4 regions of the Serratia sp. HNCC26DJ206 genome follow, and region 2 is predicted to be linked to each of the others. Evidence: predicted binding sites of a transcription regulator. Region 2 holds the regulator's gene; each other region holds the start of a gene.
The links. Region 2 encodes PurR, which represses purine synthesis genes. Its sites were predicted from a motif close to CANGCAAACGTTTGCNTG; they were not measured.
Positions count from the first base shown of each region.

Region 1 (5,327 bases), on a different contig from region 2:
TGGCGATCGCTGTGGTGGTGCTGTTCTTCAGCGAGCCGCTGCAATTTATTCCTATACCGGTGCTGGGCGTGGTGCTGATTTACGCCTCCTGGTCATTGCTGGACATGCGCAGTATTTTCCGGCTGCGCAAGCGCAATCGTTCCGCATTCAATCTGGCGCTGTTTACTTTCCTGAGCGTGCTGCTGGTGGGGATCATTCCCGGCATCGGGCTGGCAGTCCTGCTGGGCCTGCTGCAATTTCTACAAACAGTGTTCCGACCTACCGAACAGTTGCTCGGGGTGAATGATGACGGGATGATTCATTCGATTGCTGACGGTAACAGCATTAAGCCGGTCGACGGGGTGATTATGTATCGCTTTAACTCACCGTTGACCTATTTTAATGTGGCCTATTTTAAACGACGGATCACCAATCTGGTGGATAGCAGCCTCGCAAAACCGCGTTGGGTGGTGATTGACGCGGTGGCCAGCTTCACCCATGCGGATATCAGCGTGCTCGCAGCAATCAACGAATTGAAACAGGAGCTTAAACTGCGCGGGATCAGTCTGGTGCTCGCGGGCAGACGTACTGAGTTGACACGCTGGTTCCGTCTGCATCGCTCCGGCAGCGATGAGCGCGATCTGATCCTGGTTCCCGATCTGTATCTGGCATTGAGGCTGATTCAAAGTAAGGAATTCAAGGCTGAGGGGGAACGAGACGCAGAGGCCCTGCTAAAAGGTTAGCTGCATGAAGGGCCGCGTTGCGGCCCTCAGACTGCTGACAAAGCCAGTTATTAGGGAGAGCGTGCCGAAGGGGTCGTAGCGGCGTAAGCCGCCGGAGCGCCCCTCGGTGCGCTAGGCCCGGGTATCTCAGGCTTAAAGACCACTTTGTCATCAACCTCAGGGCCGCGTTGCGGCCCTTCCAGTAATCTCTCTTAACCTTCCCGCTCTATCAGCAAGGCTTCGAGCAGGTCGAGATCGTGCAGCAGCTTTTGCAGCGTCTCATTGCTGATCTTCTGTGTGGCGCGCAGGTGATAAAGCTCACCTCGCTCGGCCCGCAATGCGGTCAGGCGGAAGCGTCGCTCCAGGTTTTCCAGCGCCAGCGCGTTCTCGATATCATCTTTGTTGGCAATACGCCGCCGCAGCGTACCGATCACCCGCGAACTGACCTCTTTCAGAATCTGTGGATCGAAGTTTTCTTCGGTGTCGGCGGCCAAGCGCTCTTCCATCTTGTTGATACTTTCGATCGCTACTTCCGCCACGATGGCAATGGCCATACGCTCTTCATCTTTGCTGACGCTTTTGTCAGCCATCTGCACACCACGCAGCAGCAATGGCAAGACCAGCACACCGATAATCAACGACAACAGAATCACACCGGTGGCAATAAACACCAGTTGATAACGGGCCGGGAAAGCGGTGCCATCGCTAAGCAACAGAGGGATAGAAAGCACACCCGCCAGCGTGATCGCCCCACGAACCCCGGCAAATGACGCCACCCACAGATCACGCGTACTGTAATCACCAAATTGCAACGGGCGTTTTTTCATAAAGCGTTTGCTGGCGTTTTTCATCAGCCACAGCCAGCTGAAACGCAGCATCAGTAGCGCAGCGTAGATAATCGCCACGTCAGTAAACAGATACCAGGTCTCAATGGTCGGATCCAGCTCAGCCTGCAGAATGGAGGTCTCGATAATGCCCGGCAGTTGCAGCCCCAACATGATGAACACCGTACCGTTGAACACAAACTCGAGCATGGTCCAGACGCTGTTAGCTCGCAGGCGCATCGCCAGTGGAGCGTTGCGGATCACGCCAGACTGGCTGATAGTCATCCCGGCCGCGACCGCCGCCAAGATGCCGGAAACACCGATATGTTCGGCGATCAGATAAGAAGCGAACGGCAACAATAATAGGAAGACGATCTGCGTTGCCGGATCATCACCGCTCCAGCGGCTCATCACCCGCAGCGATTTACTGTAGACCCAGGTCACCGCCACACCGGCCAGCAAACCGCCGATGGCCACCTTCAGGAACTCCATGGTGGCACCACCCACGGTAAATACCATCGTACCCATGGCTACCGCGATGGCAAACTTCAGGGATACCAGGCCGGAAGCGTCGTTCATCAGCGCTTCACCTTCCAGCACGCCCATGATTGACTTCGGGATCCGCCCTTTGCCGACAATCCCCCCCAACGCCACGGCATCGGTGGGCGACAACACTGCCGCCAGCGCGAACGCTGCCACCAGCGGGATCCCTGGCACCATCAGGTAAATGAGATAACCCACCCCAACCACGGTAATCAGCACCAGAACCAGCGCTAATCCGAGGATTTCGCGCCCATGATGCAAAAACTCACGCAGGGGGGTTTTCCAGCCATCAGCAAACAGCAGCGGAGGGATAAACAGCACCAGAAACAGTTCAGGATCAAAATCAACATGCAGGCCAAAATGCGGCCAGGCCAGCAAGGCCCCGATGACGATCTGCATTAACGGCAGCGGCACCTGGAACGGCAACATGCGCGTCACGACCCCAGAAAGGGAAACCACCAGGATCAAAATGAGGATTGTAAAAAAGATTTCCATGCTTTCCTTATACCCAATGGATTTCGAGATGCAGGTAGGCGGCAACTGAACGAATCCCCAGGAGCTTACACCAGTAAGTGACTGGGGTGAGAGAAGGCAGCCAACAACCCTGCATCTTGAAAGACGACGGGTATAGACTCTCTGGTTCAGAACAGTGCCCAAGAATGCCGAATAATAGATCACTTTTTTAGCAGTAGGAAAAGCTTGTTATGCCTTTCAAAACAAAGAATAGGAAGAAGGAGATTAATCTGAAGGAGAAAACGCCAAAAATGCCCTCTCCCAAAAGAGAGGGCATACAAAACATCAAATAGCCCAGCCACCGGCATAGAACGCCACCAGCGCGACCGCGATCAACACGGTACCGAGGTTCAGCCTGCGCCACTCGCCCGAGAAGATGCGGCCAATTACCAGGGAGCTGAAGCCCAGCATGATGCCGGTTACGATGTTGCAGGTCAGCACGATAAACACCGCACACAGCAAGCCCGCCATCGCATCAACAAAATCGTCGAAATCCAGCTTGCTGACGTTGCTGAGCATCAGCAAACCCACGTACATCAGCGCTGGCGCAGTAGCATACACCGGCACCAGATAAGACAACGGTGACAGGAACAGGATCAGCAGGAACAAGATCCCGACCACGGTGGCCGTCAGGCCGGTTTTACCGCCTGCCGCCGTACCGGCCGCAGATTCGATATACACCGCCGCAGGAGCAGCGCCAACCAGCCCAGAGAAAATGCTGCTCAGGGAATCTGACGTCAGCGCCTTGCCACCGTTGATGATCTGACCGTCTTTATCCAACAGGTTAGCCTGCCCGGCCACTGCACGGATGGTACCCGTCGCGTCAAATACCGCCGTCATCACCAGCGCCAGCACGCTTGGCAGCACTACGGGCTGTAAGGCCCCCATAATATCCAGGCTGAAGATCAGCGATTTACCGTCAGCATCTGCCAGGCTGGGCATAGCGAACAGGCCTTGGTACTTCACCGCCGGGTCAAAAATCAGGCCGATCACTGAAATGGCGATAATCACCAGCAGGATGCCTCCCGGCACGCGCAGCTTTTCCAAACCGAAAATCACCGCCAGCCCCAGCAGCGTCATCACTACCGGGAAAGAGGTGAATGCCCCCAGCGCCACCGGCAGGCCATCCAACGGGTTCTTCACTACCAGACCGACACCGTTGGCGGCGATCAACAGCAGGAACAGGCCGATACCAATCCCGGTGCCGTGCGCAACGCCCATCGGCAAATTACGCAGGATCCAGGAACGAATGCCGGTCACGGAGATAATGGTAAACAGCACCCCCATCAGGAAGACCGCACCCAGCGCCACAGGAATACTGATGTGTTGGCCCAGCACCAGGCTAAAAGCGGTAAAAGCGGTCAGGGAAATCGCACAACCAATCGCCATCGGCAGGTTGGCCCACAACCCCATCAACAGAGAACCCAAACCCGCCACCAGGCAAGTAGCCACAAACACGGCGGTTGGCGGGAAGCCCGCTTTGCCCAACATGCTGGGCACCACGATCACCGAATAGACCATCGCCAGGAAAGTGGTTAAACCCGCCACCACTTCCTGCCGCACGTTGGTACCCCGTGCAGAAAGTTTAAAATACGCATCAAGCCCGCCTTTAGGTTTCGCGGCGTTGTTCGCTTGAGAATTCGACATGTTGCTATCCCCTGTGTTTCATTGACATCTGGTATAAATATGGCTGGTTGTTCCACTCATGCATGGTCATTACGAAACCGTTTCCGTCACGTTCGCTGCCATACCCTTCTTGAACGCCACAAAAGACGCCGTGTAAAAAAGCAAACGTTTAACTCTTATTGCATGAAGTGGGTGATTTATGGCGGTTTTTACCCAACAGGGCCCAAGTAAAACCAACAACATCGTGGCTTGAGATCCGACGAGTATTTTAAGGCAAACGATTATCTAGCCTTCCATGCCGTCTGATCAACTAAAGATCGCGACAATTTATACAAAAAGGCATCGGGTGTTCACTCGAGTATCTTCAGCGGCCCGCCCTGTTCCAGCGCCCGCTGATAGGCTGGCCGAGCGTGGATACGTTGCAGATAGTCCTGCAATTTCGGGCAACCGTCCAGCCCACCGCGCGCCGCCATTGCCTCCACCGGGAAGCTCATCTGAATATCCGCAGCGCTGAATTCATTGCCGACAAACCACAGGCTTTTGTTTAAATGCTGCTCCAGATAAGCCCGATGGGTAGCGATCTGCTTATCCAGATATTCCTTTTGCACCCCTTTGCCGATTGCGCCAGCCACCGGACGAATCAACCACGGGATCGGCGGATGCCCTAAACGGCTGAACACCAGTTTCATCACCAGCAGCGGCATCAGCGAACCTTCGGCATAATGCAGCCAATAACGATACTCCTGGCGGGCGTGAAAATCAGTGGGAGTGAATAACCCTTGTGCATCATAGACTTCCTGCAGGTATTCGATAATGGCACCGGATTCCGCCAGAGTCAGATCGCCATCGACAATCACCGGTGATTTCCCCAACGGGTGAATTTTTTTCAGTTCCGGCGGTGCCAGCATAGTGGTTTTATCACGCGCATAGCGCTGTACCTGATAGGGCACGCCTAACTCTTCGAGGAACCACAAAATGCGCTGCGAGCGCGAGTTTTCCAGGTGATGGATGATGATCATGCGTTTTCTCCGGTAATAGTTCCGTTAAAAGTAGCGGTGATCTCAACCTCTCGCCAATTAGGGGCTAGACGTGGCACATCATTTTCGGGGGATCGACTTCG
Region 1 covers NZ_JBXUGP010000023.1:33,735-39,061, forward strand. The annotation lists gene AC2A1E_RS16120 (SulP family inorganic anion transporter) at 1-722, shown strand, start outside; gene AC2A1E_RS16125 (Na+/H+ antiporter) at 914-2,563, opposite strand; gene AC2A1E_RS16130 (NCS2 family permease) at 2,867-4,228, opposite strand; gene AC2A1E_RS16135 (glutathione S-transferase family protein) at 4,558-5,226, opposite strand.
Region 1: the regulator PurR is predicted to act here: its motif matches at 4,299-4,316, upstream of AC2A1E_RS16130 (NCS2 family permease).

Region 2 (5,327 bases):
CCTCAAGCCACATCTTGGCTACAACATCACACCGGCTATTGTAGCGGCAGGAACAGTATCAAGAAAACGCCATCTTTTGCAGGGACATTTCCGGTTGCCGGACGAGCTCTAAAAACCGCACCATTCCGGTTAAAACATACTCACAGAATAACATTTTTAATCCGACTATTTCACTATTATATTTTCGCGGTTGGCACGTGATGAATAATAAGCCACACTCGGTTTATTGATGCTTTTTTATACATTAACGGGTTGATTTTAAACCATAAAAAATGCCATTAACGTTTTCTCACAATATGGATTACTATTTATGAGTTCTACGCTGTTTTATATGGCAAATTTCGGGAATACTGTAGCCCGTTAGATATCTTTTTCGAGGCCAAGGTTGGTAACATTGACATGCGTTTAATTATTACGCTTTTCATGCTGTTGTTCTCACAGCTATTCTTCAATCTGGCGCACGCTGCGCCAAAGGCACATGTTTCTGCCGAGCAGCGTAAGGGGCATGTTAATGATGCCCGGCCTGACGATCGCAAGAAAAAGAAAGCGGATAAGGCCAGCAAAAAAGTGAAAGCCGTTGCGCCTCAGAAAACAGCGAAAATAAAGTCGCAGGCAGAGAAGAAAACCACACAGGTTAAATCAAAGAGTCAATCTACCCGCACTGCCAGCGTCAAAGTCACTCCGCCGAAAAAGGGTTACAAGAAAGGCTATGGTCGCCATCGTGAGCCGGATATGGCTACCGCGAAACTGGCCAAGAATGAAAAACCGCTGAAACTCAGCCCTGCGCACAAAAAACGTTATCAGCATGCCAAACAAACGGCCATGGCCAAACTCATGAGCCAGATGGGCAAGCCTTACCAATGGGGCGGTTCTTCACCGCACACCGGGTTTGACTGCAGCGGCCTGATTTATTACGCCTACAAAGACGTGGTGAAAATCAAAATGCCACGTACCGCCAACGAAATGTATCACCTGCGTGACGCCGCGCCGATCAAGAAAAGCGAGTTGGAGACCGGCGATCTGGTGTTCTTCCGCATCAATAACCGTGGCACTGCCGATCACGTTGGCGTTTACCTTGGTAACGGCAAGTTTATCCAGTCCCCGCGTACTGGCGAAGAAATCCGCGTCAGCCAGTTGGATAACGACTACTGGCAGAACCACTACATCGGCGCACGCCGTGTTGTCACGCCAAAAACTATCCGTTGATTTATTGCGGCTGAGACATAGCCTCAGCCGCCCTTTCCTGCCGATGCTTTAATCAATCAGCCGCTTAACATGCTTTAAACCTTTTTTTCACCCGGAAAGTTGCTAAGATTATTGTCCATAAAAAACACACAACCATTCTGTTTTCCTCCTTCAACCACCGGGTTGGAGGTTGTCGGAATAATAGTGCTGTATATAAAAAGGAGAAAGCAATGTCGTTTGAATTACCTGCATTACCGTATGAGAAAAACGCTCTCGAACCGCACATTTCTGCAGAAACCCTGGAATACCACTATGGTAAGCACCATAACACCTACGTGGTTAACCTGAACAACCTGGTGAAAGGCAGCGAGTTCGAAGGCAAAACCCTGGAAGAGATTGTCAAAACTTCTACCGGCGGCGTGTTCAATAACGCAGCACAGGTGTGGAACCACACCTTCTACTGGCATTGCCTGTCACCACAGGGTGGCGGCGAGCCAACGGGCGCAGTAGCCGCTGCGATCACCAAATCCTTTGGTTCTTTTGCTGCTTTTAAAGAGCAATTCACCGATGCCGCCGTGAAAAACTTCGGCGCGGGTTGGACCTGGCTGGTGAAAAAGGCGGATGGTACGCTGGCGATCGTTAGCACCTCAAATGCGGCAACCCCGCTGACCGGTGAAGACAAACCGCTGCTGACCGTTGACGTGTGGGAACATGCCTATTACATCGACTACCGCAATGCGCGTCCGAAATACCTGGAGAACTTCTGGGCATTGGTGAACTGGGCGTTCGTGGAAAAGAATCTGGCGTAATCGCTGGAGGTTGATAGCAAGGCGCAGCATGCTGCGCCTTTATTATTTCTTGGTATGAATCAGTTCAATGCGGCGATAAAACCGAAAACAATAATCATTGCTAAAGCACAAACGGTGGTAATCAATGACATCTTCAAATCGGTATCCATAACGACTCCCTATCAGATTGGCTTCACTAAGCATAAAATCCACACGATTAATGCGTCAAATCATTTTCACACAGTTCGTGACTAAAATCTTGTTATCATTTCCCAAGTTATAATGCCGAATAGATCTTCCACTTTGCGTCAATTTGGGACAAAATCCGCAGTTCACAACTGCGTACCGGCAAAATGCCCCTCCTGTTTAAGCGGCTTACGAACTCAGCACTAAAAACTCAGCTTCCGCTTCTCTGGAGAGAGATCTATGCAGGCAAACGATTAACATCATACTTACATGGCATAACATGTGAGTTCAGGAGTCATTCTTTACATGGCAACGATTAAAGATGTCGCCAAACGCGCTGGCGTGTCCACCACCACCGTTTCGCACGTCATCAATAAAACGCGTTTCGTCGCCGAAGAAACAAAAGAGGCCGTTCGGGCTGCGATCAAAGAACTGCACTACTCCCCGAGCGCGGTCGCACGCAGCCTGAAGGTTAACCATACCAAATCGATCGGTTTGCTCGCGACCTCAAGTGAAGCGCCCTACTTTGCTGAAGTGATCGAGGCGGTAGAGAACAGCTGCTATAGCAAAGGCTATACCCTGATCCTTTGTAACTCACACAATAACCTCGACAAACAGCGTGCCTACCTGGCGATGCTGGCGCAAAAGCGTGTTGATGGCCTGCTGGTAATGTGCTCGGAATACCCGGACCAGTTACTGGGCATGCTGGAGGATTATCGCAATATCCCCATGGTGGTGATGGATTGGGGTGCTGCACGCGGTGATTTTACCGATACCATTATCGATAACGCCTTTGAAGGCGGTTATCTGGCTGGCCGCTATCTGCTGGAACGTGGCCACCGTGATATCGGTGCTATTCCAGGGCAGTTATCACGCAACACCGGCGGCGGCCGCCATCAGGGCTTCCTGAAGGCGCTGCAAGAGGCCAACGTTGAGGTGCGTGAAGAGTGGATCGTCCAAGGGGATTTTGAACCCGATTCGGGTTACAAGGCCATGCACCAGATCCTGTCGCAGAAACACCGCCCTACGGCGGTATTTTGCGGAGGCGATATTATGGCAATGGGGGCGATCTGCGCCGCCGACGAACTGGGTCTGCGCGTCCCGCAGGATATTTCGGTGATCGGTTACGATAACGTGCGTAACGCGCGCTATTTCACCCCGGCGCTAACCACCATCCACCAGCCGAAAGAGCGCCTGGGGGAAATGGCTTTCACCATGCTGCTGGATCGCATTATCAGCAAGCGTGAAGAATCCCAAGTGATTGAAGTGCATCCAAAACTGATCGAACGCCGTTCCGTGGCCGATGGCCCATTTATCGATTATCGCCGCTAGTCTCTTCGCTCAACCACTCCTGGTTGAGCGTTTCACTATCCCCTAGATACTCCAGTAGCCAGGCCATCGCCGGTGATTGTGCGTTCTGCTGCCAGGTCAGGCAGCAGGCACTGGCGGGAAACGGCTCCTGCAATTGCAATGCCACCAGTTCACCGCTTTGTACCAATGGCAGTACGCGATGCGCGGGTACCATACCAACACACAACCCGCTGCGCAGGCAATCTACAGCGGAAACCCAGTCGGGGACGGTAAGCCGCCGCTGATTATCCAATGACCAGGTCACTCGCTTGGGCAAGTTGCGCGACGTATCCTCCAGCAATAGAGAAGGATATGGCCGCAGTTGATCGTTGCGCAGCAAACCGGTCAGACTGGCCAGCGGATGTGACGTGCTAACGACACACAACCAGTTCATAAAACCCATATCGCGAAAGGCAAAACCACCGCCCACCGGCACCGCACGCGTGGCACCGATCGCCATCTCGGCCCGGCCATCCACCAGCGCGTCCCACACGCCGTTGAACACTTCCGGTTGCACCATCAGTTCCACATCGGGGAAGTGGCGATAAAAATCCAGCACCAGTTGGCGACTGCGCTGCGGTTTAACAATGATGTCCACCGCGATTTTTAGCTGCCCGCGCCAACCATTGGCCACCTGCTGGCATTGACGACGCGTATCAAGCATTTTTTTGATAACAGTACGCGCTTCTTTTACAAACAGCGCACCGGCAGGCGTCAGTTCCACATCGCGATGGCGGCGTTCAAACAGCGGCACTGCCAGCCATTGTTCCAGTTGCCGCACGGTATAGCTTACCGCAGACGGCACACGGTGCAGCTCCTGTGCTGCCGCGCTAAAACTGCCGGTGCGCGCTACCGCATCAACGACATCGAGCGAATATTCAGACCACATCTCTTTTTGCCTTCAATTTTTTTAACAGCACCTAGCAAATATTACCGTTTCACAAGCAGAGATCCAGCCGGATACACTGGCCGGCGCTAAAAAACCTGCAATAAGAAAATGTTAATGAGAAATACCATGCAAAGTTTTGGATTTATGTTTTATCTCGCCGGCCTGAGTATGCTGGGCTATCTGGCCACCGATATGTATCTACCCGCCTTTGGTGCCATGCAACAGGATTTGCAAATCTCCGCCGGTGCCATCAGCGCCAGCCTGAGTATCTTTCTGGCTGGCTTCGCCTTTGCCCAACTGGTGTGGGGACCGCTTTCCGATAAGCTGGGCCGCAAGCCAGTTCTGCTGTTTGGTCTGGCGTTGTTTGCTCTCGGCTGCCTGGGGATGCTGTGGGTGCAAAATGCCGTGCAACTGTGGTCATTGCGTTTCATCCAGGCGATTGGGGTCTGCTCTGCCGCTGTAACCTGGCAGGCCATCGTGGTGGATCGCTATCGCGATGGTAAAGTTAACCGCATTTTCGCCACTATCATGCCATTGGTTGCGCTTTCTCCGGCACTGGCCCCGCTGGTCGGTGCCTGGCTGCTGAACCATATGGGCTGGCGAGCGATCTTTGCGGTGTTGCTGGGTATCGCTGTCTTGTTGTTCGTACCCACCTTGTTGCTGAAAGAGACAGCCAGAATCGTACCTTCTGCCGATAAAAAGCCCGGCCTCAGCTTCCTGCAAATCCTGAAGTCTCCAGTTTTCAGCGGCAACGTGATGATCTTTGCCGCCTGTTCAGCCAGCTTCTTTGCCTGGCTGACCGGTTCGCCGTTTATTCTCGGCAATATGGGGTACAGCCCGAATGATATTGGCCTGAGCTATGTTCCACAGACGTTGGCCTTTTTACTCGGCGGTTACGGTTGTCGTACAGCATTGAACCGCATTTCAGG
Region 2 covers NZ_JBXUGP010000028.1:60,801-66,127, reverse strand. The annotation lists gene AC2A1E_RS18500 (C40 family peptidase) at 400-1,206, shown strand; gene sodB (superoxide dismutase [Fe]) at 1,416-1,994, shown strand; gene cydH (cytochrome bd-I oxidase subunit CydH) at 2,054-2,143, opposite strand; gene purR (HTH-type transcriptional repressor PurR) at 2,466-3,491, shown strand; gene punR (DNA-binding transcriptional activator PunR) at 3,472-4,398, opposite strand; gene punC (purine nucleoside transporter PunC) at 4,513-5,327, shown strand, end outside.

Region 3 (5,327 bases), on a different contig from region 2:
CTGAAAGGGGAGGTCCGTATTCGGTCTCGGGCGTAGGTGTAGCGCCTCCAGTTGCTGTTGCAACAGCAGGAACGGATCTTCTGATGAGATCTTGCTCTCAGCGCCATGGCAAATTTCGGTGTTTGAGCCGCGGGTGGTCAGAGTGAGGCGCGGCTCGGCAACCAGAATATCAAAGCGATTATGGGAGTGCTCGGCAAACCCAGAATGCAGCAACATAGCCCAAGGTTGCTGCGCCAGTGGAGCAAACAGCTCCAGCAGTGATTCACGGGTATAGGGCAAAGATTTAAGGTTTGGGGCGGTTGCACTCATGGGCTTCAATCGACCTGGCTGACAGGAATGGCGGTTTCGGCTGGTTATTCTGCCATATTCTACCCGCAGGCGCAGCCCACAGTGGCTCCAGGCGAAAAGTAAACCAAGTATTTCTTGCGACTTTTACACCTCTTCTAGATGTAAAAACGCAAGAAGCCTTGATGCTGGCAAATAGAGATCATAGTGTTACCTAAACTTGCGAACATATAATAACATTCTATTATTAATTACGAATGGTTATTATTTCTTTGTTGCCATATTTCTGAGGCAACATGTTATTTAATTCTGAACATGGATTGTGGATATCAAAAATACTCAATAAAATCACCCAGTCAGTCTTGTAGTTCATTGCCTTGCAGCAAAGCAGCACCCTGAATTTATTAAAATAATTAAACACTTTTACTTCTGCCAGCAAAGAGCCGTATATGTCATTAAAACTGAGTGTTATTGTCCCTCTGCATAATGTTGGGGAACTGTTCATCCCTTTTCTGGAGTCTCTGCTTGCGCAGCAGGAACAACAGCTTGAAGTGATTATTGTGAACGATGGCTCTACCGATGGCTCAGGAGATATTGCTCACCGTTATGCCGCGCAGCATCAGCACATTAGCGTGATCGATCAAGCGAATGCAGGCGTATCCAGTGCGCGTAACGCCGGATTGGCCGTCGCGCGTGGGAAATATGTCGCCTTTCCTGATGCTGATGACTTATTGGCGCCAGAAATGTATTCAACGCTGATTGCACAGGCGGAACGGCATCAATTAGATGTGATGCAGTGCAATGGCGAACGTTATTTCGCCAGTAATGATGAGTTGCAGCCGATCATTCCCCAGCAACGATTGAAAGACACCACGGTGATCAGCGGTGCGCAATGGCTGGAAAAAGCGCTGGAATCCCGACGTTTTATTCACGTGGTGTGGCTGGCGGTTTACCGTCTTGATTTTATCAGGCAGCATCAGCTCTATTTTGAACCGGGTCTGCATCACCAGGACATTCCCTGGACTACCGAAGTGATGTTTAACGCCCAGCGGGTGAAATACCTCAGCAAGCCACTGTATCGCCAGCGGGTTCACGATCGGTCGATTAGCAATCGCCGCCGCACCGGGCAGGCCAACGTTGAATACCAGCGTCATTACATGCAGATCGTGGAGATGTTGGTGGCGTTGAATCAGCGCTACGGCCAGAAAATCCCGCTTTGCCCGGCATTTCACTGGCAAATCACTCGCGAAGCGTTGGGGATCTGCCACAGCATTCGCCGCGAACCTGAGTTACAGGCACAGCAGCAGATCACTGAAGAGTTCTATCGGCGTGGTATCGATCAAGCCATGATCGCCAACATGCGCGGTATCAAACAGATATGGCAGGTCATGTTGTGGCGACATCGTCTGAAGCAGTGGCGGAGCAACAGCCGTTGCCCGTTGCGGGCCCCAGAATAACAGGCGTAGGGTTCCACGGTTTTAAGGCGTATACTCCACGTCCATTTTACTGGGGAGAAACACATGCTTGCAGGTATGCCGTCACTGAGTCATCAAGAACAGCAGGAAGCTGCTGAACGTATCCATCATCTGATGGCGCAGGGCATGAGCAGTGGTGAAGCCATCGCGTGCGTCGCACAGGAAATCCGCGAAAAACATCAAGGGGATCGGGTGACAGCCCTGTTCGATGATGAAGAGGAAGAACCGCAGGAAGAGCCGACCGAGTATCTGGAAGACGACGCTGAAGACGACGAGAATTATTGAGATTATCGGGGTTCGGCAGGCCGAACCCCGCGGTTATCAGCCTTGAACTATCACAGCGGTAGCTGCCTGTTTAGCCAATTCTACTGCCTGCTCAACGTCCGCTGCGGTAGCCAGTGCTACACCCAGACGGCGTTTGCCGCTGATGTCCGGTTTGCCGAATAAACGTACCTGATTATGGCCGCTTAACGCCCGATCCAACCCACTGAAGCGCAGGTTTTCGCTGCTCAATTCCGGCAGGATCACCGCTGAAGCCGAAGGCCCGAACTGGCGGATGCTACCGATTGGCAACCCGAGGAAAGCACGTACGTGCAGGGCGAATTCGGACAGATCTTGCGAGATCAGCGTAACCATGCCGGTATCGTGCGGGCGTGGTGATACTTCACTGAAAATGACCTCATCACCGCAAACAAACAGCTCGACGCCAAATAAACCAAAGCCCCCTAATGCGTTAACCACGTTTTCTGCAATCGCCTGCGCACGGCTTAATGCCAACTCAGACATCTGCTGCGGTTGCCAGGATTCACGGTAGTCGCCGTCTTCCTGACGATGGCCGATCGGGGCACAGAAGTGTATGCCATCAACGGCATTGATGGTCAGCAAAGTGATCTCGAAATCAAACTTCACCAATCCTTCCACGATCACCCGGCCACCACCGGCGCGGCCGCCTTGTTGGGCGTATTCCCATGCGCTGCCAAGCAGCTGCTCGCTACGGATCAGGCTTTGCCCTTTGCCAGACGAACTCATTACCGGCTTGATAATGCATGGATAACCAATTTCTGCCACTGCCGCACGGAAACCCTCTTCGCTGTCGGCAAAGCGATAGCTTGAGGTTGGCAAACCCAGCGTTTCTGCCGCCAGACGGCGAATGCCTTCGCGGTTCATGGTCAGGCGCGTAGCTTCGGCACAGGGCACCACATTGTGCCCTTGCTGTTCCAGCTCGACCAGCATGCTGGTGGCGATGGCTTCTATTTCCGGCACGATGTAATCAGGGCGCTCCAGCTCAATGACCGCTTTCAATGCCTGACCATCCAGCATATTGATCACATGGCTGCGATGGGCCACATGCATGGCAGGAGCGTCTTTGTACCGATCGACAGCAATCACTTCCAGCCCTAAACGCTGGCATTCAATGGCAACTTCTTTACCCAACTCGCCAGAGCCGAGCAGCATAACGCGGGTAGCAGAAGGGCGCAGAGCGGTTCCAATTGTCAACATAGTTTCGTACCAATACGGTCTGATAGTAGGCGCGCATTATATACGAAAACGATTGCGTGTGCAGAGGGTGAGATAACAAGGCCCGGAAATCTGCCGTTGCTAGCAGTTTTTTTACCGCTGAAATCTGGAATCCACACTAACTCTGTTATCATCTGCGCCTGATTCGGTGCCAGCCCGCGGGCCGCGCCGCCTTTCCACTTGCTATATAAGAGTTATTGCCGTGAGCACAGTTTCCTTTTCTTCCCTGCCGCTGCCAGCCGAACAGTTGGCCAACCTCAACGAACTGGGGTATGCCGAAATGACGCCGGTACAGGCCGCAGCGCTGCCCGCTATCCTGAAAGGGCAGGACGTTCGTGCCAAAGCGAAAACCGGCAGCGGCAAGACGGCGGCGTTCGGTATTGGTCTGCTGGATAAAATCAATGTTGCCCAAGTGGCGGCTCAGGCGCTGATCCTTTGCCCGACGCGTGAGCTGGCCGATCAGGTCAGCAAAGAACTGCGCCGCTTGGCACGCTTCACCCAGAACATCAAAATCCTGACCCTGTGCGGCGGCCAGCCGGTGGGGCCACAGCTCGATTCATTGGTGCATGCGCCGCATATCGTGGTCGGGACACCGGGCCGCATCCAAGAGCATCTGCGTAAAAAAACGCTGGTGCTGGACGATTTGAAGGTGCTGGTGCTGGATGAAGCCGATCGCATGCTGGACATGGGCTTTGCCGATGATATCGACGATGTGATCAGCTATACGCCGCCGCAGCGCCAGACCTTGCTGTTTTCTGCCACCTATCCGGCAGGCATTGAGCGCATCAGCGCCCGCGTGCAGCGTGAACCGCTGAATGTCGAAGTGGATGAAGGGGATGAGCCCACCACCATCGAACAGCGTTTCTATGAAACTACGCGCGATCAACGCCCGGCAGTGCTGGTGGCGGCGATCCGCCATTATCAACCCGCTTCCTGCGTGGTGTTCTGCAACACCAAGCGTGACTGCCAGAGCGTGTTTGAAGCGCTGGAAGCGCGCGGCATCAGCGTGCTGGCGCTGCATGGCGATCTGGAACAGCGCGATCGCGATCAGGTATTGGTACGTTTCGCCAACCGCAGTTGCCGCGTGCTGGTGGCGACCGACGTCGCGGCTCGTGGTCTGGATATCAAAGATCTGGAACTGGTGGTGAACTACGAACTGGCCTTTGACCCGGAAGTGCACGTACACCGCATTGGCCGTACTGGCCGTGCTGGTTTGAGCGGGCTGGCCATCAGCCTGTGTACGCCACAGGAAATGGCGCGCGTCCATGCGATCGAAGAGTATCTGCAAATAACCGCCAACTGGGTGCCGGTTTCAGAGCTGAGCGGGGCGTCAAATGCCTCGCTGGAGGCCGAAATGGTCACCTTGTGTTTCGACGGTGGCCGCAAGGCGAAAATCCGCCCTGGCGATATTCTCGGTGCGCTGACCGGCGATGCCGGGCTGACGGCAGCGGATGTGGGCAAAATTGATATGTTCCCGGTGCATGCTTACGTGGCGATCCGCAAGGCCAGCGCACGCAAGGCGCTGCAACAGCTTCAGCAGGGCAAAATCAAAGGCAAAAGCTGCAAAGCGCGGCTGCTGAAATAATAAACGGCGGAGCGCTTGCGCTCCTGCTCGATATGATATTATACTGTATAAAATTACAGTATTCTAACCTTTGAGGAATGCGCAAATGGCTGTTGAAGTGAAATATGTAGTAGTAAGAAACGGTGAGGAAAAAATGACTTTCGCTAACAAGAAAGATGCCGATGCCTACGACAAAATGCTGGATCTGGCCGACAGCCTCGGTGAGTGGCTACAACAGGCACCGATTACCCTTGAAGATGAACAGCGTGAAGGGCTGAGCTTCTTCCTGGCAGAGAATAAAGACGCGTTAGCGCAGATCCTGCGCGGTGCAGCGCCGCAGGAAACAGTGAAAAAGCCGGCTAAAGCCAAAGCTGAAAAACCGGTCGCTATCCTGAAAGAAGAATCCACCTCCGAGTCAGAACAGCAGGCTGCATAATCAGCCGTGATGAACAAGGAACGGCATGAACCGTGAGATAACCTTCTTC
Region 3 covers NZ_JBXUGP010000005.1:70,199-75,525, reverse strand. The annotation lists gene pabB (aminodeoxychorismate synthase component 1) at 1-309, opposite strand, end outside; gene AC2A1E_RS04895 (glycosyltransferase) at 735-1,742, shown strand; gene AC2A1E_RS04890 (YoaH family protein) at 1,806-2,045, shown strand; gene purT (formate-dependent phosphoribosylglycinamide formyltransferase) at 2,082-3,260, opposite strand; gene dbpA (ATP-dependent RNA helicase DbpA) at 3,481-4,863, shown strand; gene AC2A1E_RS04875 (YebG family protein) at 4,949-5,278, shown strand; gene yqfB (N(4)-acetylcytidine aminohydrolase) at 5,304-5,327, shown strand, end outside.
Region 3: the regulator PurR is predicted to act here: its motif matches at 3,302-3,319, upstream of purT (formate-dependent phosphoribosylglycinamide formyltransferase).

Region 4 (5,327 bases), on a different contig from region 2:
TGCCACTGGTGGAATTCTTCATCGCTGATGCTCAGCGCTTCGGGCACCGGGTTTTCACTTTCACTCTGGCGATTAACCAGCAAAGAACGGAAGTTCTGCTTATCCTGCACTTTATCGAGCCACAGGCGGATCAACATACGGTCGTACAAGGCCTCAAGGCTGTTGTCGGCTTCTGGCAGTTCGTTGGACGCAGTGACCAGCAGGCGCAGTGGGATGGCTTCTTCGCTGTTACCATTACGGAAGCGGCGTTCGTTGATAGCTGTCAGCAGCGTATTGAGGATCGCCGGGCCCGCTTTCCAGATCTCATCAAGAAACACGATTTCCGCCTCGGGCAAATAACCAGAGGTTAAGCGCTGGTAGCGCCCTTCATCTTTTAGCGCCTGAATCGACAATGGGCCGAACACTTCTTCCGGCGTGGAAAAACGCGTCATCAGATATTCGAACGAGCGGGCGCTGCGGAAAGCAAACTTCAACCGACGGGCGATCAGGCTCTTGGCGATCCCCGGTGGGCCAAGCAGGAACACGCTTTCGCCACACAACGCAGCCAGCAAACATAACCGGATGGCTTCCTGTCGTTCATAAAGGCCGCTCTCCAGCGCACTGCTGAGGCGGGAAATCCGTTCTGCCAGAAGTGATGATGACGCCATAAAATAGTCCGCGTTGTCCGGGGGTTAGGGCCGGTTTAATCGGCTGATAATCAATCTTGCTGGAGAATTCGATGATAAACCACCTTTTTCTAAATAGCATAGATTGTTGATTAGTATTATTTTTCTCTTATCAAGAGGATATCTGGTTCACATTTTGTTGATTTTTAGCGGTAGAGATCAGGATAGGCAACCCCGATAAATGATGCATACTGTGCGCCTTTTATCTCCTTTTGGTTTCAAGCCGTAGTATTGTCGGTTGCTCAACTACACTTGAAATCCATTGGTGACGTGGGCGTAACGGATCATTAAGAGCCCGTATCTTTAGCTTGGTGCGGATGTAACGGCTGACGGATGTTCCAGAAAAGAAACGAATTATGAGCACAGAACATAAACAGTCTTTATCGGCGGTAACCTTGGCGGCTATCGGGGTGGTTTACGGAGATATCGGCACCAGCCCTCTCTATACCTTGAGAGAGTGTTTCTCCGGCCATTATGGTTTTGATGTCCGTCCTGATGTGGTCTTTGGTTTTCTTTCCCTGATCTTCTGGATGCTGGTGGTTATCGTTTCCCTGAAGTATCTCACCTACGTGATGCGTGCCGATAACGCCGGTGAAGGCGGAATTCTGACATTGATGTCGCTGGCCGGGCGTAATACCTCGTCACGCACTACCTCATGGTTGGTAATACTTGGCCTGATTGGTGGCAGTTTCTTCTATGGTGAGGTGGTGATCACCCCGGCAATTTCGGTGATGTCGGCCATTGAGGGGCTGGAAATTGCCGCGCCGTCGCTTGATCCCTATATTGTGCCGCTGTCTATTCTGGTTCTGACCCTACTGTTCGTTATTCAAAAGCATGGCACCGGCAGCGTCGGTAAGCTGTTTGCTCCGGTGATGCTGCTGTGGTTTATTGTGCTGGCTCTGCTCGGCGCGCGCAGCATTATCGATAATCCCGAAGTGCTTCAGGCGTTGAATCCGAAGTGGGCGTTGAACTTCTTTATTGAATATAAGAAGGTCTCGTTCTTTGCACTCGGTGCGGTGGTGCTGGCGATTACCGGCGTGGAGGCGTTGTATGCTGACATGGGCCACTTCGGTAAATTCCCGATCCGCTTGGCCTGGTTTACCGTAGTACTGCCTTCTCTGGTGCTTAACTACTTTGGCCAGGGGGCATTGCTGCTGAAAAACCCTGAAGCGATCAAGAACCCTTTCTTCCTGCTGGCGCCCGACTGGGCGCTGATCCCACTGCTGATCCTGGCTACCCTGGCTACGGTGATCGCCTCGCAGGCGGTGATTTCTGGCGTATTCTCTCTGACCCGGCAAGCGGTGCGCTTGGGGTATCTGTCACCGATGCGCATTATCCACACGTCAGAAATGGAGTCGGGCCAGATCTATATCCCGGTGGTCAACTGGATACTGTACATCTCGGTGGTGTTGGTGATCGTGGGCTTTGAACACTCCAGCAACCTGGCAGCGGCATATGGTATTGCGGTTACCGGCACCATGGTATTAACCAGTGTCTTGATCACGTCGGTAGCGCTCAAAAATTGGCACTGGAATCGCTTCTTGGTGGTTGGTACTTTGGCGATCCTGTTGATTATTGATGTGCCGATGTTCTCTGCCAATGCGTTGAAACTGTTCTCTGGCGGTTGGTTGCCGCTGACGTTGGCGTTGGTGATGTTTATTATCATGACCACCTGGAAAAGCGAGCGTTTCAGCCTGTTGCGCCGTATTCATGAGCATGGCAACTCCCTTGAGGCGATGATAGCCTCACTGGAAAAATCCCCGCCGGTGCGCGTACCTGGCACCGCCGTGTTTATGTCTCGGGCCATCAACGTGATCCCTTTTGCGTTGCTGCATAATCTCAAGCACAACAAAGTGCTGCATGAACGCGTGGTGATACTGACGTTGCGTACCGAAGATGCGCCTTATGTGCATAACCTACGCCGGGTGACCATTGAACAACTGTCGCCGACCTTCTGGCGCGTAGTCGCCAGCTATGGCTGGCGTGAAACCCCGAACGTGGAAGAAGTGTTCCACCGCTGTGGTTTGGAGGGGTTACCGTGCCGAATGATGGAAACCTCATTCTTTATGTCGCATGAATCGCTGATCCTGACCAAGCGGCCATGGTATCTGTTCCTGCGCGGCAAACTGTTTATCGCGCTGAGCCGCAACGCGCTGCGTGCTCCAGACCAGTTTGAGATCCCGCCAAACCGCGTTATCGAGCTGGGAACCCAGGTCGAGATATAATCCCCCAAGGGCTTAGTTGACTGACTGAGCCCTTTTCTTTGTCTGTTTGTCGACCACGAGCGAAACGTTTCGATGGCGATCACATTTTTGCAACTTGATCATTGCCTTCCCCTGTTGTTTTTTTAAACTCATTCACGAGCGAAACGTTTCGCTGTTGGAGTGAGAACATGAAAAAAGGCGTGCTACTGAATTCTGAAGTTTCTGCGGTTGTGTCCCGCCTCGGTCATACCGATCAGATCACCATTTGCGATGCGGGGTTGCCAATTCCGGCAGCGGCGCAGCGTATCGATCTGGCGCTGACCCAAGGAGTACCGACGTTTTTACAGGTGGTCGGGGTGGTTACGCAGGAAATGCAGGTAGAAAACGCTATTCTGGCGGAAGAGATAGTTAAACAAAATCCGCTGCTCCATGAAGCGTTGCTAGCTCAATTGCAACAACTTAGCCAACACCAGGGAAATACCATAAGCGTGAGCTATATTAGTCACAGCGAGTTTAAAGTACAAACCGAGCACAGCCGAGCGGTGATCCGCAGTGGAGAATGTTCGCCATATGCCAACGTCATTCTCTGCTCCGGCGTCACTTTCTGAGGCAATTATGCAACCGTTAATGCAACTGCAAGGGATCGATAAAGCCTTTCCCGGCGTCAAGGCGCTTTCTGGCGCTGCCCTCAGTGTCTACCCTGGCAGGGTGATGGCGCTGGTGGGGGAAAATGGCGCCGGGAAATCCACCATGATGAAAGTGCTGACCGGTATCTACAGCAAAGATGCGGGCAGTCAGCGTTTTCTGGGTAAAGAGGTGGTGTTTAACGGCCCGAAGGATTCGCAAGAAGCGGGTATTGGCATTATTCATCAGGAATTGAACCTGATCCCACAACTGACCATTGCCGAAAACATTTTCCTTGGCCGTGAGTTCGTGAGCCGTTTCGGCCGCATCGACTGGAAACGCATGTACGCCGAAGCAGATAAACTGCTGGCGCGCCTGAACTTGCGTTACAGCAGCCACCGGCTGGTGGGGGAATTGTCGATTGGCGATCAGCAGATGGTAGAAATTGCCAAAGTGCTAAGCTTCGAATCGAAAGTCATCATTATGGATGAGCCGACCGACGCGCTGACCGATACTGAAACCGCCTCTTTATTCAGCGTCATCAATGAGCTGAAAGCCGAAGGCCGCGGCATTGTTTATATCTCCCACCGCCTGAAAGAGATCTTTGAAATCTGCGACGACGTTACCGTGTTCCGTGACGGCCAGTTTATTGCCGAACGCCCGGTAGCCGAGTTGCAAGAAGATTCGTTGATCGAAATGATGGTGGGCCGCAAGCTGGAAGAACAGTATCCGCGCCTGAATCTGCCGCGTGGAGAAAAACGTCTACAAGTCAGCCATGTTTCAGGCCCAGGCGTTCACGACGTCAGTTTTACCCTGTATCGTGGCGAAATTTTGGGTGTAGCTGGCCTGATGGGCGCCGGGCGCACCGAATTGATGAAGATTCTGTACGGTGCAGCACCACGTAAAAGCGGCATCGTTAACCTTGATGGTCATGAGGTCGTCACCCATTCACCACAGGATGGGTTGGCTAATGGCATCGTCTATATTTCCGAAGACCGTAAACGCGATGGTTTAGTGTTGGGGATGTCGGTGAAGGAGAACATGTCGCTAACCGCCTTGCGCTATTTCAGCCGCGCCGGTGGCAGCCTGAAACATGCCGATGAGCAGCAGGCGGTGAGCGATTTTATCCGCCTGTTCAATGTTAAAACCCCCTCAATGGAGCAGCCGATAGGCCTGCTTTCTGGTGGTAACCAGCAGAAAGTGGCGATCGCCCGCGGTTTAATGACCCGGCCGAAAGTGCTGATCCTCGACGAGCCGACGCGCGGCGTCGACGTCGGAGCCAAGAAAGAGATTTATCAATTAATTAACCAGTTCAAGCAGGAGGGGCTGAGCATCATTCTGGTGTCTTCAGAAATGCCAGAAGTGCTGGGCATGAGTGACCGCATTCTGGTGATGCACGAAGGCCATCTCAGCGGTGAATTCCCAATTGAACAGGCCACTCAAGAAGTGTTGATGGCAGCGGCCGTCGGCAAGCAATACGGCGTAAAGCAGGAGTAAATCAGATATGAGTTCCCAGAGTGTCGCAAAGCGCTGGTTCAGTAAAGAGTGGCTGTTAGAGCAGAAATCGCTGATTGCGCTGCTGGTGCTGATTGCCGTAGTGTCTTCGATGAGCCCGAATTTTTTCACCCTCAACAACTTGTTCAATATTCTGCAGCAAACGTCGGTGAACGCCATTATGGCGGTAGGCATGACGCTGGTGATCCTGACTTCCGGTATCGATTTGTCAGTAGGTTCACTGCTGGCGCTGACCGGTGCGGTCGCAGCATCAATCGTCGGCTTTGAAATCAATGCGGTAGTCGCCGTGGCGGCGGCTTTGGCGTTGGGGGCTGCCGTG
Region 4 covers NZ_JBXUGP010000010.1:147,105-152,431, forward strand. The annotation lists gene ravA (ATPase RavA) at 1-647, opposite strand, end outside; gene kup (low affinity potassium transporter Kup) at 1,022-2,890, shown strand; gene rbsD (D-ribose pyranase) at 3,058-3,477, shown strand; gene rbsA (ribose ABC transporter ATP-binding protein RbsA) at 3,485-4,990, shown strand; gene rbsC (ribose ABC transporter permease) at 4,998-5,327, shown strand, end outside.
Region 4: the regulator PurR is predicted to act here: its motif matches at 3,027-3,044, upstream of rbsD (D-ribose pyranase).